Regions from separate parts of the Serratia sp. LSHTC3 genome, predicted to be linked through region 4. Evidence: predicted binding sites of a transcription regulator. Region 4 holds the regulator's gene; each other region holds the start of a gene.

Region 1 (3,732 bases), on a different contig from region 4:
ATCCTCTCCAACCTGGCGAACGACTACGGCGATGCGGTCAAAGGCAGCGACAAAGAAGATCGCATCGGGCCATTGCGCGGCATGCAGAAAGGCATGATCACCCAGGCGCAGATGAAACGGGCGCTGGTGGTGACGGTGGTGCTGATCGCCCTCGCCGGCTGTTCGCTGATCGCCGTCGCCTGTGAGCAACCCAGCGACGTGGTGGGTTTCCTGGTGCTGGGCGGGCTGTCCATCGTGGCGGCCATCACCTACACCGTCGGCAACAAGCCCTACGGATATTTGGGGCTGGGCGATATCTCGGTGCTGGTGTTCTTCGGCTGGCTGAGCGTGGCCGGCACCTACTATCTGCAGACGCACACCTTCGACAGCGTCGTGATGCTGCCGGCCACCGCCTGCGGCCTGCTGGCGACGGCGGTGCTCAACATCAACAATCTGCGCGATATCGAAAGCGATCGCGAAAACGGCAAGAATACGCTGGCAGTGCGTCTCGGCCCGCACAAGGCGCGCATTTACCACGCCCTGCTGCTCGGCGGCGCGGTGCTGTGTTTCGCGCTGTTCACGCTGTTCAACCTCCACAGCCCGTGGGGTTGGCTGTTCGTGCTGGCGATCCCGCTGCTGGTGCGCCACGGCCTGCGCGTGCTGCGCGATCCGACGCCGGTCGGCATGCGGCCGATGCTGGAGCATATGGTCAAGGCGGCGTTGCTGGCCAACCTGCTGTTCGCCATCGGCGTGGCGCTCAGTTAAAAACTGATGATTTTGCCAACAGGGCGAATAAAGGGATATACTGAACATTCCTGCGGCAAACAGACGTAAAATCCTATGAAATACGATACTTCCGAACTTTGCGACATCTATCATGAAGAGGTGAACGTTGTTGAACCTCTGTTCTCCAATTTTGGCGGGCGTACTTCATTTGGCGGGCAGATCACCACGGTGAAATGCTTTGAGGATAACGGCCTGTTATTCGATCTGCTTGAAGAAAACGGCCGCGGCCGCGTGCTGTTGGTCGACGGCGGCGGTTCGGTACGCCGGGCGCTGATCAACGCCGAACTGGCGCGCCTGGCCGCCCAGAACGAATGGGAAGGCATCGTGGTGTACGGCGCGGTGCGCCAGGTGGACGATCTGGAAGAGCTCGACATCGGCATTCAGGCGATGGCGGCGATCCCGGCGGGTGCCGTAAGCGAAGGCGTGGGCGAAAGCGATATCCGCGTCAACTTCGGTGGCGTCACCTTCTTCTCAGGCGACCACCTGTATGCCGACAACACCGGCATCATCCTCTCCGAAGACCCGCTCGACATCGAGTGATTTTCGGACATGAAAAAGGGCGCCTCAGGCGCCCTTTTCGTTGCTGCATGGCGTAAGGAATCAAACCTCTTCCATTTTGCCCAGCAGCGCGCGCAGGCGATCTTGCCATACGTGCTGTTCTTCTTTCAGCTGTTGGTTTTCACGCACCAGCGCTTCGTGGTTGCCGGAGGCAGCCTGAACTTCCTGCGACAGAGAGTTGTTTTTGTCTTTCAGCTCTTCAATTTCCATCTGCAACAAGGTGATGGTATCAATCGCCTGCTGTACTTTTGCTTCCAGTTTCTCAAATACTTCAAATGACATGCTTCAGTCCCCTCATGATAGCAAGGCGTACATCTATAAGTAGCGGCCGCAACGTCGGCTGCAGCTACTGCGAATATTGCATCGCGCTCAGTGACGCGCGCCGTTACGAAAGGCGCGCCGGTCTCGATTCGTTAAAAACGATTGTAAGTAGCCAGTCTCCGCCTGTCTAGCAACATACCGGATCATCGCGCAGTCTGTTGCAATTTTCCTGCCCTCGCCATCAGCAAAAACTGAAAATCCCCATCGCCGCCGCCGCGAGTTGTTAACGCCCCTCGCTAAACCACTGGTCAGATCACACTTTTATGGCTCAGAAAGAACACTAAACGACGCGAAATCGCTCAATTTTATGACGCGCCACACACATTTTGATTTCGCTATTTCTCGTTTATGTTCGTTAACGATAAATTTACATCACGTCCTCATTCAATAATTGGACGAGATGAAAAAACTGTGCCCATAGGTCAGATGTATACCTGGCTGAGCCTATAAACCAACAACCGCCGTTTTGCAGGACACCAACATTATGAGCCAAACCACCAGTCCGACATTAAAAGGCCAGTGCATCGCCGAGTTCCTCGGCACGGCGCTGCTGATCTTCTTTGGCGTAGGCTGCGTTGCCGCGCTGAAACTGGCGGGCGCCAGCTTCGGCCAGTGGGAAATCAGCATCATTTGGGGCCTGGGCGTCGCCATGGCCATCTATCTGACCGCCGCGATTTCCGGTGCGCATCTCAACCCGGCGGTCACCCTCGCCCTGTGGCTGTTCGCCTGCTTCGACGGGCGCAAAGTGGTGCCTTACATCATTGCGCAGGTCGCCGGCGCCTTCTGCGCCGCGGCCTTGGTCTACGGGCTGTACTACAATCTGTTCTTCGACTTCGAAGCGGCCCACCACATGGTGCGCGGCAGCAACGAAAGCCTCGAACTGGCCGGCATCTTCTCGACTTACCCTAACGCGCACATCTCCGTCGGCCAGGCCTTCCTGGTAGAAATGGTGATCGCTGCAATCCTGATGTGCCTGATCCTGGCGCTGACCGACGACGGCAACGGCATTCCGCGCGGCCCGCTGGCGCCGCTGCTGATCGGTATTCTGATTGCCGTGATCGGCGCCTCCATGGGACCATTGACCGGCTTTGCGTTGAACCCGGCGCGTGACTTCGGGCCGAAACTGTTCGCCTACCTGGCCGGCTGGGGCAAAGTCGCCTTCACCGGCGCACGCGACATCCCGTACTTCCTGGTGCCGATCTTCGCCCCTATCGTCGGCTGTGGCCTGGGCGCTTTCGGTTACCGCGCGCTGATTGGCCGCCACCTGCCGTGCGACGTCTGCGTGACGGAAGAAGAGCCTGACGCCAAGACCCAGCAGCGTAAAGCGTGATGGGTGCAGTTTTACACGGTTAACAACAGCAGGATAATTACCATGACTGTAGAAAAAAAATACATTGTCGCACTCGACCAAGGGACCACCAGCTCACGTGCCGTCGTGCTCGATCACGACGCCAACATCGTTGCAGTATCGCAGCGCGAATTCCCGCAGATCTATCCAAAGGCCGGCTGGGTTGAGCACGACCCAATGGAGATCTGGGCGTCGCAAAGTTCGACGCTGGTAGAAGTGCTGGCGAAAGCCGACATCAATTCCGATCAGATCGCCGGCATCGGCATCACCAACCAGCGCGAAACCACCATCGTCTGGGAAAAAGAGACCGGCAAGCCGATTTACAACGCCATCGTTTGGCAGTGCCGCCGCACCGCCGACATCTGCGAGAAGCTCAAGCGCGACGGCCTGGAAGAGTACATCCGTCACAACACCGGCCTGGTGGTTGACCCGTACTTCTCCGGCACCAAGGTGAAGTGGATCCTGGACAACGTCGAAGGCGCCCGCGAGCGCGCCAAGCGCGGCGAACTGCTGTTCGGCACCGTGGATACCTGGCTGGTGTGGAAAATGACCCAGGGGCGCGTACACGTCACCGATTACACCAACGCCTCACGCACCATGATGTTCAACATCCACGAACTGGACTGGGACGAGCGCATGCTGGAAGTGCTGGATATCCCGCGCGCCATGCTGCCGAAAGTCCGCCCGTCCTCCGAAGTGTACGGCCAGACCAACATCGGCGGTAAGGGCGGCACGCGTAT
Region 2 (3,732 bases), on a different contig from region 4:
GACCTTCACCGCCTTGCTGATGTCGATGGTGCCATCGGCTTTTTCCGGCGTGTAGTTCATTTCGCTGAAGGCGGAGTGGCCGGTACCGGCGTTGTTCCAGCCGTTGGAGCTCTCTTCCGCCACGCCGTTCATGCGCTCGTACATGTCGATGGTCCAGGTCGGCTCCAGCTCATGCAGATAGGTACCCAAGGTGGCGCTCATGATGCCGCCGCCGATCAACACCACGTCGACGGTTTTATTCTTCTCTTCAGCCGCCGCCTGTTGCGTAACGCCAAACAGGCTGAGACTGAAAATCAGGACGAGTAATTTTCTCATTGAATTAAATCTCTTGTGTGTAAATTCTACTCATTGCAGGTGAAAGAATTTAGCGGGAGTTACCCTGGAAATAATGAAGCCGACCGCCCGGCGTGAGCCGATAGGCAGCAATAATGCCTTTTTGTTAATAGGGTTTTTAACGAAAAGTGAACTATTGCAGGCCGTCCGGGTGCAAATTGATCGGTTCACGTTACTGGCGGGGTATTATTGTTTGCGAGAATGTTAAAAACTACTTTTGTAACTAAAAAAAATGAATATAAGCAAAAATAGGCCGGTTGCTGTCGTAGTAATAAACAAAGAGGGAAGAAAGGTCGTATAACCGCGTTATTTTCGGGGGTTAATTGTCGCGCAATTAAACGTTATTTCGTTATCACACAATAATTGCGGTTAAATTGCAAATACCTATCGGTAACCAATAATAAATGGCCGCCGTTACGGGCGGCCATCGTGCAGAAGGCGGTTACTTGATGCCCATCGCATCGCGCATGGTGAAGAACAGATCGGTCTGATCGGTCAATCCCACCACGTTGGCGGCGTGCGGGCCGTAGGCCGCGACGCGCAATTGGGTGCCGGTGTGCCCCTGCGACTCTTCTTCCGAGTTGCCGTAGCTGAGGGTCATCGGCGCGCCGTCTTTGGTGGTCAGCATCTGGGTCAGGCCCGGCGCTTTGGCGTCGGCGGCGACGATCTGGCTGGAGTGTGCATGGTCGGCGGTGACGATCACCAGCGTGTTGCCGTCGGCGCGGGCGAAGGCCAGCGCTTTTTGCACCGCTTCGTCCAGATCGACGGTTTCACCAATCTGCCCGCACGGGTTAGCGGCGTGATCCTGCTTATCGATCGACGCGCCCTCTACCTGCAGGAAGAAGCCGTTCGGGTTATCTTTCAACAGTGCGATCGCTTTTTCGGTCATCGCCGCCAGCGTTGGCGTGGCCGCGGTGCGCGCCGGGTTGTTTTCGCAGGTTACCGCCGGCTTGTCGAGGTTGCCGTGATAGCTGGCTTTCGGCCCCAGCCAGCGCACCGGCATGTTGCCGTCGGCGAACAGACCCAGCAGCGGTTTTTGCTGGTTGGCCAGCGTAACGGCCTGCAGCTCATCCGCGTTGCTCACCCACTGGTAACCCTGCGCCGCCGCCTGATCTTTCAGCGATTTTCCTTGCCATTCGCCGCTTTTCGCCAGCTGGTTGAAGGACTTCGCGCCGCCGCCCAGCGTGACGTCGGCGCGGGTTTTCAGCAACTGCTCGGTGATGGAGCCGCGGCCGCCGTTTTCCAGCGCGTTAGCGGCGCATTTCTCGCTGGTTTCCTCCGGGCCGTAGCATTTGCGCGAGGTGACGTGCGACACCAGCGCCGCCGGCGTAGCGTCTTGCAACTCGGCAGTGGAGACGTTGCCGGTGGCCTTGCCGGCCGCCTTGGCGATCTCCAGCAGCGTCGGCTGATCTTTGCCGTTCACGTCCACGCCGAGCGCGCCGTTATAGGTTTTCACCCCGGTGGTCCAGGCGGTGGCGGAGGCGGCGGAATCGGTCACGTAATCCGGCTTGTGGGTTTTCTTGTCCAGCGAGTAGTGGGTGTATTGCCCGGTCAGCGGCAGGGCGTCGATGCCCTTGAAGTAACCGCCTGCGCCTTCAGCGTAGTTGCGCGCGGCGGTGATCTCGGAATCCCCCATGCCGTCGCCGATCAGCAGAATCACGTTTTTCGCCGTTTTGTCCGACAGCGACGCCTTCAGCGCGGCGGTCTGATCGCCGGCCAGACGACGGGCGCCGCCCGGTTCGGCGAGGTTGCCGCGCGCGGCGCGTTCGGTCAGGCCATCGGCATTGGCCGAGGTTTCCGCCGCGATGGCGGAGGAACAGAGCAGGGCGGACAGCACGGCGCCGGCGATCAGGGATACAGCAGGTTGCATGGGGTAAGCTCCTTGTCGTAATACAACAATGTAAATAACAATCAAATTGTTACGAAAGGAGAGTAGAGCAGAGGGATGACAATTTTATGACAATGAAAGACGGGATGGCCCGGCGGCCACCCCGTTTGACAATCAGGCCGCGCGCGCCGGAATAGCCAGCCCGCGCTGCACCGCCGGCCGCGCCAGACCGCGCTCCAGCCACTGCGCGACGCGCGGGAAACTGTCGAACGCCACCAGTTCGCGCGCCTCATAGAAGCCGATCAGGTTACGCACCCAGCCCAGCAGCGAAATATCGGCGATGGTGTAGTCCGCACCCATGATCCAGTCGCGGCCTTCAAGGCGCGTTTCCAATACGCCGAGCAGGCGTTTCGATTCGTTTTTGTAACGCTCCAGCGGCCGCTTGTCTTCATATTCGCGCCCGGCAAACTTGTGGAAGAAACCGAGCTGGCCGAACATTGGGCCGACGGCGGCCATCTGGAAGAACACCCACTGAATGGTTTCGTAACGCTGCGCCGGATCCTGCGGCAGGAAACGGCCGCTCTTTTCCGCCAGGTAGAGCAGAATGGCGCCGGATTCGAACAGCGGCAGCGGCCGGCCGCCGGGGCCGTCGGGATCGATGATCGCCGGGATCTTGCCGTTCGGGTTCAGCGCCAGGAATTCCGGCGTCCAGGTCTCGTTGTTGCCGATGTCGATCAGGTGCGCTTCATAAGGCAGGCCGATCTCTTCCAGCATGATGGACACTTTGACGCCGTTCGGCGTCGGCAGAGAGTAGAGCTGCAGCCGTTCCGGGTGCTGAGCCGGCCAGCGTTTGACGATCGGGAATTGGGTGGAATCGAGCATGGAAACTCCTCGGGTTGGCGGGGTTGCTTAAGCGTACCCCTTGAGTATTGCAGTAAAACTACCCCGCCGCCGGGTTACACCGTGAGGTCAAAATGTGCGGCCAGCGCTTTTTTACCGGCGGGGGGCAGCTGCAGTTCGCGGCTGTCGAGCCGGCGGACGATCCAGCCGCGTTGGATAAAGGCGGCTAACAGCGCGGCGCCCAGCGCGCCACCGAGGTGAGAGCGGCGTTCGCTCCAGTCCAGGCAGCCGCAGGCGAAGCGGCGGCGGGTGGGAGCGGGGGAGCAATCGACGCCCAGCCGCGCCAGCGCGGCCTGACCGATGTCGCTTAACCGGTAGTCTTCCTCGCCGGTCAGCCAGTTCAGCGCATGCAGCCGATCGTGCAGCTTCACCGCCACCTCGCCCGCCATATGGTCGTAACAGGTGCGAGCATATTGCAGCGAGGTGGGCGTGCTGCTTTTCACCGACGGGCGCGGCACGCCCGCCAGCGCCATCAGACCCTCCAGCGCTGCGGCCACCGGTTGCCCGGCCAGCCGAAAATAGCGATAGCGCCCCTGTTTGACGCAGGCAATCAGCCGCTGCTCCAGCAGCTTCGCCAGATGTGCGCTGGCGGTAGACGGGGCGACCTCGACCGCCGCGCTGAGCTCGGTGGCGGTGTAGGCGCGCCCATCCATCAACAGGCACAGCATGCG
Region 3 (3,732 bases), on a different contig from region 4:
TGCATTTCTTCGCCGATCAGGGCCTGCCGCTGATGCGCGTCGGCACGCTGATCAACACGCCGCTGAATACGGTGATCGCGCTGGATAAAAACATCACCTCGCCGGCGGATCTCAAAGGCAAAACGGTGGGTTACTCGGTCAGCGGCATCGAACAGGCGACGCTGGCCACCATGGTCGAACACGAGCATCTCAAACCGCAGGATATCAAGCTCATCAACGTCAACTTCCAGCTGACCAGCGCCCTGCTGGCGGGCCAGGTCGATGCGGTGATCGGCGGCTACCGCAACATCGAAGCGCTGGAGCTCAAGCTGCAGGGTAAAGAACCGGTGGTGTTCAACGTCGAAGATTACGGCGTGCCGGCCTACGACGAGCTGATCATCGTCGCCAACCGCGATGCGGTGAACGAGCCGAAAATCCGCAAATTCCTCGTCGCGCTGAAGCAAGGCAGCGACTACCTGCACGCGCACCCGCAGGACACCTGGTTGGCGTTCGCCAAGGCGCACCCGGAGCTGAATACCGAGCTGAACAAACAGGCGTGGCAAGCCAGCCTGCCGCTGTTCGCGCGCGATCCGGCCAAGTTGGATCGGGCCCGCTACCAGGCTTACGAACAGTTCCTGTTCGACAATAAGCTGATCAAGAAAATCACCCCGGTAGACCAGTACGCGGTGGAGCTGAACTGATCACGCCGAGGCGGCCGGCGGCGCCACCGTCACTTCGCCCTGGCCGCTGCGCTGCAGGGCCGCCTTCACCAGCCCATTGGCCTTGCAGCGTTCGATAAACGCGTTCACATAGGCGGCGCCCTGCATGTTTTGCCGCGGCACCGCCATCGCCTGGCGGATGGCGGTAAAATGTCCGTCCAGCACTCGGTAGCCGGGATGGGCGGCCGCGGCGGCCAACAGCGGTTGACGCACGCCGGCCGCCGCCTCCAGCCCCCGTTCGAAAAACAGCGCGATCGCCTCGGCGGAGGTTGCCGCCCGCACCAATTGCGCCTGCTGCAGCGTGCGCGATAAAAACAGATCGTACGCCGCCCCCTGCCCGACCGCGATGCGCACCTCCGGCCGGTCGAGCTGCGCCACCTCAGAGTAAGGCGCGTCGTTCGCCACCAGATAAGTCCCCTCGATGATCACGTAGGGTTCGCTGAAGGCGATCTGCGCCGCGCGCACCGGCTCGATGGCCATAAACGCCAGGTTCCAGGCGCCGCTGTCCAGATCGGCGAACACCTTGCCGGCCGCGTCATAGGTCACCAGCTCCAGCGCCACGCCCAGTTCGCGAGCCAGCGCGGCGGCCAGCTCCACCGAAGCGCCTTGCGGTTTGCCATCAGCCCCGGCCTGCGCCAGCACCGGATTGCCGTAGTTGATCGCCGCGCGCAACACGCCTTGCGGGGCCAGATCGTCGAGTACCGCTGCGGGGATTGTCTGCATACTTCCTCCTGAATGGCTGATGGATGCACCGTCGTGGCGCTCATTAAGCGTAGAGCGAAACCTCCGACCAGCAAGCTTTCGCCGCCGCGGCCGCCGTCGGTGTGATTAACGTCACACTATTGTCATAAAAATGTACAATAGCCGCCGCTCGTCGGCCGTAGCGGGAGATCGCGCGTTGTTCCGCCGCCGGCAATAGGCTATACCCTTCACTTTTCGCGCCGCGGCACGCTCGGCGGCGCAAACCAGGGCAGCAACGGTTTTATTTCAATCAGACAAGGTTTGGCGGATGGTTTTAGCAGTCGTTTCGTTTGTTCTCTTTTTGGCGTCGATTTTGATTTATCGCACCCGGGCCGCCGCCAACCGCTGGTGGTTCGCCATTCTGCTGACGCTGCTCGGCAGCTATCTGGTGCTGAACGTCATCCTGATCGCCAGCAACTACTTCACCGGCGACGGCATCACCGATGCGGTGATCTACACCGTCACCAGCAGCCTCAAAGGCGCGGGCATCAGCAAATACGTGCTGCCGTTTATCGGCCTGCTGGCGGCGCTGGGGGTGATTTTCGCCGTGCTGGCCCGCAGCCTGCTGCGCCGCAAGGCCAAAGGCAGCAGCGTGGCCTACAGCGTCGTCGCCGTGCTGCTGGCGCTGTTTTCGGTCGGCACCACCCCGGCGTTTCAGGACATCTCGCTGCTGGTCAAGAGCCAGATCGTCGGCGATACCGCCGATTTCACCACCTACTACAAGGCGCCGAAAAAGACCGTACAGGGCAAACGGCCGAACCTGGTGTACATCTATGCCGAGAGCCTGGAGCGCACCTACTTCGATACCGAGTTGTTTCCCGGCCTGGCCGACGAGCTGAACGCCCTGCGCACGGACAGCATCGATTTCAGCAATACCCAGCAATTGCCGGGCACCGGCTACACCATCGCCGGCATGGTCGCCTCGCAGTGCGGCATTCCGCTGTTCGCGCCCTTCGACGGCAACGCCTCCAGCGCGGTCTCCACCTTCTACCCGGAGAACGTCTGCCTGGGCGACGTGCTGAAGGCCGCCGGCTACAGCAACTATTTCTATCAGGGCGCCGAGCTGGCGTTCGCCGGTAAAGACACCTTCCTGAAATCCCACGGTTTCGACCATGTATACGGCTTCAAAGAGCTGCGCGATCGGGTCGCCGATCCGAGCTACAAAAACGACTGGGGCTGGTACGACGACAGCGTGCTGGACGTGGTGTACGGCAAGTTCGTCGAGCTGTCCAAACAGCGCCAGCCGTTCTCGCTGTTCACCCTGACCGTCGATACCCATCACCCGGACGGCTTTATCTCCGCCGGCTGCAGCAAGAAAAGCTACGCCTGGCAGAACAAGGAAAACCGCTCGCTGAGCGCGGTAGCCTGCAGCCAGCAACACATCGCCGCGCTGATCGACAAGATCAAACGCTCGCCCTATTTCAGCAATACCGTGATCGTGGTCTCCTCCGATCATCTGGCGATGAACAACACCGCCTACGACATCCTGACCAAACAGAAGCGCCGCAACCTGTTCTTCATCATCGACGGCACCCGGCCGCTGGCGGAACAGCGCAACGAGAAGCGCAGCACGCTGGACAACGGCGCCACGGTGCTGGACGTGATGGGCGGCGACAACTACATCGGCCTTGGCCGCAGCAGCCTGTCGGCGCCGTCGCTGTCTACGGTGTTCCTGAATATCGAAGAGAAGATCAACGGCTGGAAACCAGCGGTGATCAATCAGTGGGGCCTGCCGAACCGCATCAGCGACTACAGCGTGGATACGCGCCAACGCAGCTTCAGCTTTTCCGGCGTCACCTACAAGGTGCCGTTCATCCTGCGGGTGGGCGACAACCGCATCGAACCGATGTTCAACGTCTACCTCTCCACCCCGCTGCGCAAGCAGCTGGCCGGGCTGGGGGCGGGGGAGAAATTCGTCTGGGTCGATAAATGCTACGAGATCGGCCGGGTCTGGGCGCCGCAGCTGGCGCTGAGCACCGACATCTGCGTGGCCTCGGGCACCCTGGCCTCGCCGCCGCAGATCGCGCAGGCCAGCGGCGAACGCTTCAACGGCAAGGTGAACTTCACCGGCCCGGCGGCGGACAGCGTCGCCGATTATCAAAACGCCGTCGCCCGCCTGCAGGTGGACGACGCGGCGGTGAAATACCGGGCGGACACCATCGAGTTCATGCTGCCCGGCATGCCGGAACAGGTGAAAGCCATCACCGGCGTCTCCGCCGTCGAGGAATGGGGCCGCTGGTCCGACGCCAATCTGGCGCCGGCGGTCGACATCGATTACGTCGATCCGCTGCCG
Region 4 (3,732 bases):
GCGGGTAGCGATCGTTGCGCACGTTGGCGGCGGTAGGCGCGACATAGTCTTCTCCCGACTCCGCCAGCGGCAGCAGCCGCACGCCGCTGGCGCGAAAACCGATGCTGGCGTAGCCGATGCCGTTGAGCGAACCGGCCACCGCCTGCACCACCGAGGCCGAACCGGGCAGCTCATTGACGCGCGGCATGAAATCGCCGCCGCACAGCGCGCGCAGTTTGAAATAGCCGTAGGTGCCGGACGCCGAGTTGCGGCCGAAGCGTTGCAGCGAGCGCGTCGCCCAGTCGCCGCGCAGCCCCAGCTCGCCCCAGCGCGTCAGCGGCTGGCTTTCGCCGCAGCGCCGGGTGGCGGAGAAAATGCGGTCGAGCTGCTGCAGGTTGAGGCCGCGCAGCGGATTGTCCTGATGCACCAACACCACCAGCGCATCCACCGCTACCGGCACCGCCAGCGGCGCATAGCCGTAACGGTGTTCGAACGCCGAAACCTCGGCCGCCTTCATCGGCCGGCTCATCGGGCCCAGCTGCGCGGCGCCCGCCGCCAACGCGGTCGGCGCGGTCGACGAACCGGCGGCCTGGATCTGCAGGTTGACGTTGGGATAATGCTGGCTGAAATCCTGCGCCCACAGCGCCATCAGATTCGCCAGCGTGTCGGAGCCGACGCTGGACAGGTTGCCCGCCAACATGCCGTCAGGCTGCGCCAGCGCGCCGCGTCCGGCCAGCAGCGCCAGGCAAAGCAACAGCCCTCGGGTGATTCGGGTCATACCGGTGTCTCGCGTTAATTTTTCACCGCATTCTCTGATAAAGCGGCGGGAACAATCAACCGATTGGGCAAGGTAAAGATAAAGCGGGTGCCGATCCCCGGTTCGCTGAGGATCTCCAGCCGCGCGTCGTGATGGCTGAGCGCGTGCTTGACGATCGCCAGCCCCAGCCCGCTGCCGCCGGTCTGGCGCGAGCGGGCCTTGTCGACGCGGTAGAAACGCTCGGTCAGGCGCGGCAGGTGCTCGGCGGCGATGCCAGGCCCGTTGTCGCTGACCTGGAACTGCGCGCCATGCGCCGTCTGCTGCCAGCTGACTTCGATATGGGTGCCCTTCGGCGTGTGGTTGACCGCATTGTACACCAGGTTAGACACCGCGCTGCGCAACTGGTCTTCATTGCCGAACACGTTGAGCTGTTCGTTCACCCGGAAGGTGATCTCGTGATTGCCGCCGCTCAGCGATTGCGCCTCACGCTGCAACACCCGCAGCATCAGCGGAATATCCACCCGCTCGTTCATGTCGACATTGGGCGCCGCCTCGATGCGCGACAGCGTCAGCAACTGCTTGACCAGCCCGTCCATCCGGCGGGTCTGCTCTTGCATGGTGCTCAGCGCCTTGCTGCGCAGCGAACCGTCCTGCTCTTCGTCGCCCATCATCTCCAGATAGCCCTGCAGCACCGTCAGCGGCGTACGCAGCTCATGGCTGACGTTGGCGAAGAAGTTGCGCCGCGCGCCCTCCAACTGACGCATCTGGGTGACGTCGCGCGCCACCATCAGCAATTGCCCTTCGGAATAGGGCATCACGCGGAATTCGACGTAGTGTTCGTTGTTCAGCTGCAGCGTCAGCGGGCGCGAAAACTCCTGCTGTTGCAGATAGTGGCTGAATTCCGGATAACGCAGCAGGTTAAGGATGTGCTGGCCGTTGTCTTCCGGCCAACGAAAGCCGAGCAGATGCTGCGCCAGCCCGTTGCACCAGAAGATATTGCCTTCGACGGTGGTCATCACCACCGCGTCAGGCAGCGATTCGGCCCCGCTGCGAAAGCGCTTGATCAGCAGCGCCAGCTCGCGCCGGCGGCGGCGGTTGCGCTGCTGCATCTGATACAGGCCATAGAACAGCGGCTCCCAGCTCCAGCGGCCGGGCGGCGGCGTCATGCTGCGGTCGATCCACAGCCAATGGGAGAGTTTGAGCTGGTTGTAGAAATTCCACACCAGCGCAGCCAGCGCAGAAGCCAGCAGGAACCAGGGCAGATAACCAAAAATCAGCCCCAGCAGTAAGGCGGGCAGACAGAAAAGAGCCAGCTCCAAAGCCAGCCTCTTCCACGACAGACGTTCTAACACGGCATATTCTCCAGCGCGGCGCGATCAGTAGCGCGTTGAGAACCGGTAGCCGGTGCCCCGAACGGTTTGAACCATTTTATCATGCCCACTGGTTTCTAACGCCTTGCGGAGCCGACGGATATGCACGTCAACGGTACGGTCTTCCACATAAACGTTAGTGCCCCAGACGTGATTAAGCAACTGCTCGCGGCTATAAACCCGCTCCGGGTGGGTCATAAAGAAGTGCAGTAGCTTGAACTCGGTCGGCCCCATGTCCAGCGCCTGATCGTTCGCCATTACGCGGTGGGAGGACGGATCCAGGCTCAACCCTTGCATTTCAATCACTTCTTCCACCGCCATCGGCGAAATGCGGCGCATGACCGCTTTGATGCGCGCCACCAGCTCCTTGGGCGAGAACGGCTTGGTGATGTAATCATCCGCCCCCACTTCCAGGCCGCGCACCCGGTCTTCTTCTTCGCCGCGCGCGGTCAGCATCATCACCGGGATATCGCGGGTCAGCGCTTCGCGCTTCATATGTTTGATAAACTGAATGCCGGAACCACCGGGCAACATCCAGTCAAGCAACACCAAATCAGGGAACGGCTCAGACAGACGCGTCACGGCGCTGTCATAATCTTCGGCTTCCAACGGTTGGTAACCATTCTGTTCCAACACAAAGCACACCATCTCACGGATCGGCGCTTCGTCTTCCACCACCAGTATGCGTCTTGCCATCGTCAATCCTGCCAATGTGTTAGCGACTTTTCGGGCGCCATTATGCGTCAGTTTTGTGACACTTTTATGAAAAAAACCGGCTGTTATAGGCAGTAAGCATAGCGATTATTTCCCGCAGTAACGAAAAATCATCCGGTTGTCATCATCATTGCGCCGGGACAGCCGCCGCCGCGGCCTTTATAATCATCGCCATTATCTTTACATCCGGGAGTGTCATGCGCCTGATCCACACCTCTGACTGGCACCTTGGCCAGTACTTTTTCACCAAAAGCCGCGCCGCCGAGCACCAGGCTTTTCTGAACTGGCTGATCGAACAGGTAGATCAGCAGCAGGTGGATGCGCTGATCGTCGCCGGAGATCTGTTCGATACCGGCTCGCCGCCCAGCTATGCCCGCGAGCTGTACAACCGCTTCGTGGTGGAACTGCAGCGCACCGGCTGCCAGCTGGTGGTGCTGGGCGGCAACCACGATTCGGTCGCGACGCTGAACGAATCGCGTGAACTGCTTTCCTGCCTGAACACCACGGTGATCGCCAGCGCGCAGGGCGCCCCGGAACAGCAGATCGTGGTGCTTAACCAACGCGACGGCCAGCCGGGCGCGGTGCTGTGCGCCATCCCGTTCCTGCGGCCGCGCGATCTGCTCACCAGCCGCGCCGGCGAATCCGGCGCGCAGAAACAGCAGGCGTTGCAGGAAGCCATCGCCGAACATTACCAAACGCTGTATCAGGCGGCCTGCGAGCGCCGCGACCAGTTGGGCCTGCCACTGCCGATCGTCGCCACCGGCCACCTGACCACCGTCGGCGTTACCACCTCCGACTCGGTGCGCGACATCTATATCGGCACCCTCGACGCCTTCCCGGCGCAGGCCTTCCCCCCCGCCGACTATATCGCGCTGGGCCACATTCACCGCGCGCAGAACGTCGCCAAATCGG

The links. The regulator PhoB, encoded in region 4, activates phosphate uptake and scavenging genes when phosphate is short. The targets are predictions, from matches to a motif close to CTGTCATAAAACTGNCNNAT.
Region 1: AC2CGI_RS22585 (MIP/aquaporin family protein) is a predicted target of PhoB. The motif match lies at 1,939-1,958, and genes of this name have one in related genera.
Region 2: phoA (alkaline phosphatase) is a predicted target of PhoB. The motif match lies at 2,277-2,296, and genes of this name have one in related genera.
Region 3: opgB (phosphatidylglycerol--membrane-oligosaccharide glycerophosphotransferase) is a predicted target of PhoB. The motif match lies at 1,541-1,560, and genes of this name have one in related genera.

The regions. Positions count from the first base shown of each region.
Region 1 is NZ_JBXUNP010000008.1:83,845-87,576, reverse strand. It holds gene AC2CGI_RS22600 (1,4-dihydroxy-2-naphthoate polyprenyltransferase) at 1-744, shown strand, start outside; gene rraA (ribonuclease E activity regulator RraA) at 820-1,305, shown strand; gene zapB (septal ring assembly protein ZapB) at 1,366-1,605, opposite strand; gene AC2CGI_RS22585 (MIP/aquaporin family protein) at 2,129-2,974, shown strand; gene glpK (glycerol kinase GlpK) at 3,017-3,732, shown strand, end outside.
Region 2 is NZ_JBXUNP010000002.1:263,853-267,584, forward strand. It holds gene AC2CGI_RS08515 (malate:quinone oxidoreductase) at 1-315, opposite strand, end outside; gene phoA (alkaline phosphatase) at 776-2,203, opposite strand; gene AC2CGI_RS08525 (glutathione S-transferase N-terminal domain-containing protein) at 2,336-3,043, opposite strand; gene AC2CGI_RS08530 (ArsR/SmtB family transcription factor) at 3,118-3,732, opposite strand, start outside.
Region 3 is NZ_JBXUNP010000001.1:713,489-717,220, reverse strand. It holds gene AC2CGI_RS03415 (ABC transporter substrate-binding protein) at 1-680, shown strand, start outside; gene AC2CGI_RS03410 (transporter substrate-binding domain-containing protein) at 681-1,421, opposite strand; gene opgB (phosphatidylglycerol--membrane-oligosaccharide glycerophosphotransferase) at 1,708-3,732, shown strand, end outside.
Region 4 is NZ_JBXUNP010000005.1:64,338-68,069, reverse strand. It holds gene AC2CGI_RS18630 (PstS family phosphate ABC transporter substrate-binding protein) at 1-757, opposite strand, end outside; gene phoR (phosphate regulon sensor histidine kinase PhoR) at 772-2,088, opposite strand; gene phoB (phosphate response regulator transcription factor PhoB) at 2,113-2,802, opposite strand; gene sbcD (exonuclease subunit SbcD) at 3,018-3,732, shown strand, end outside.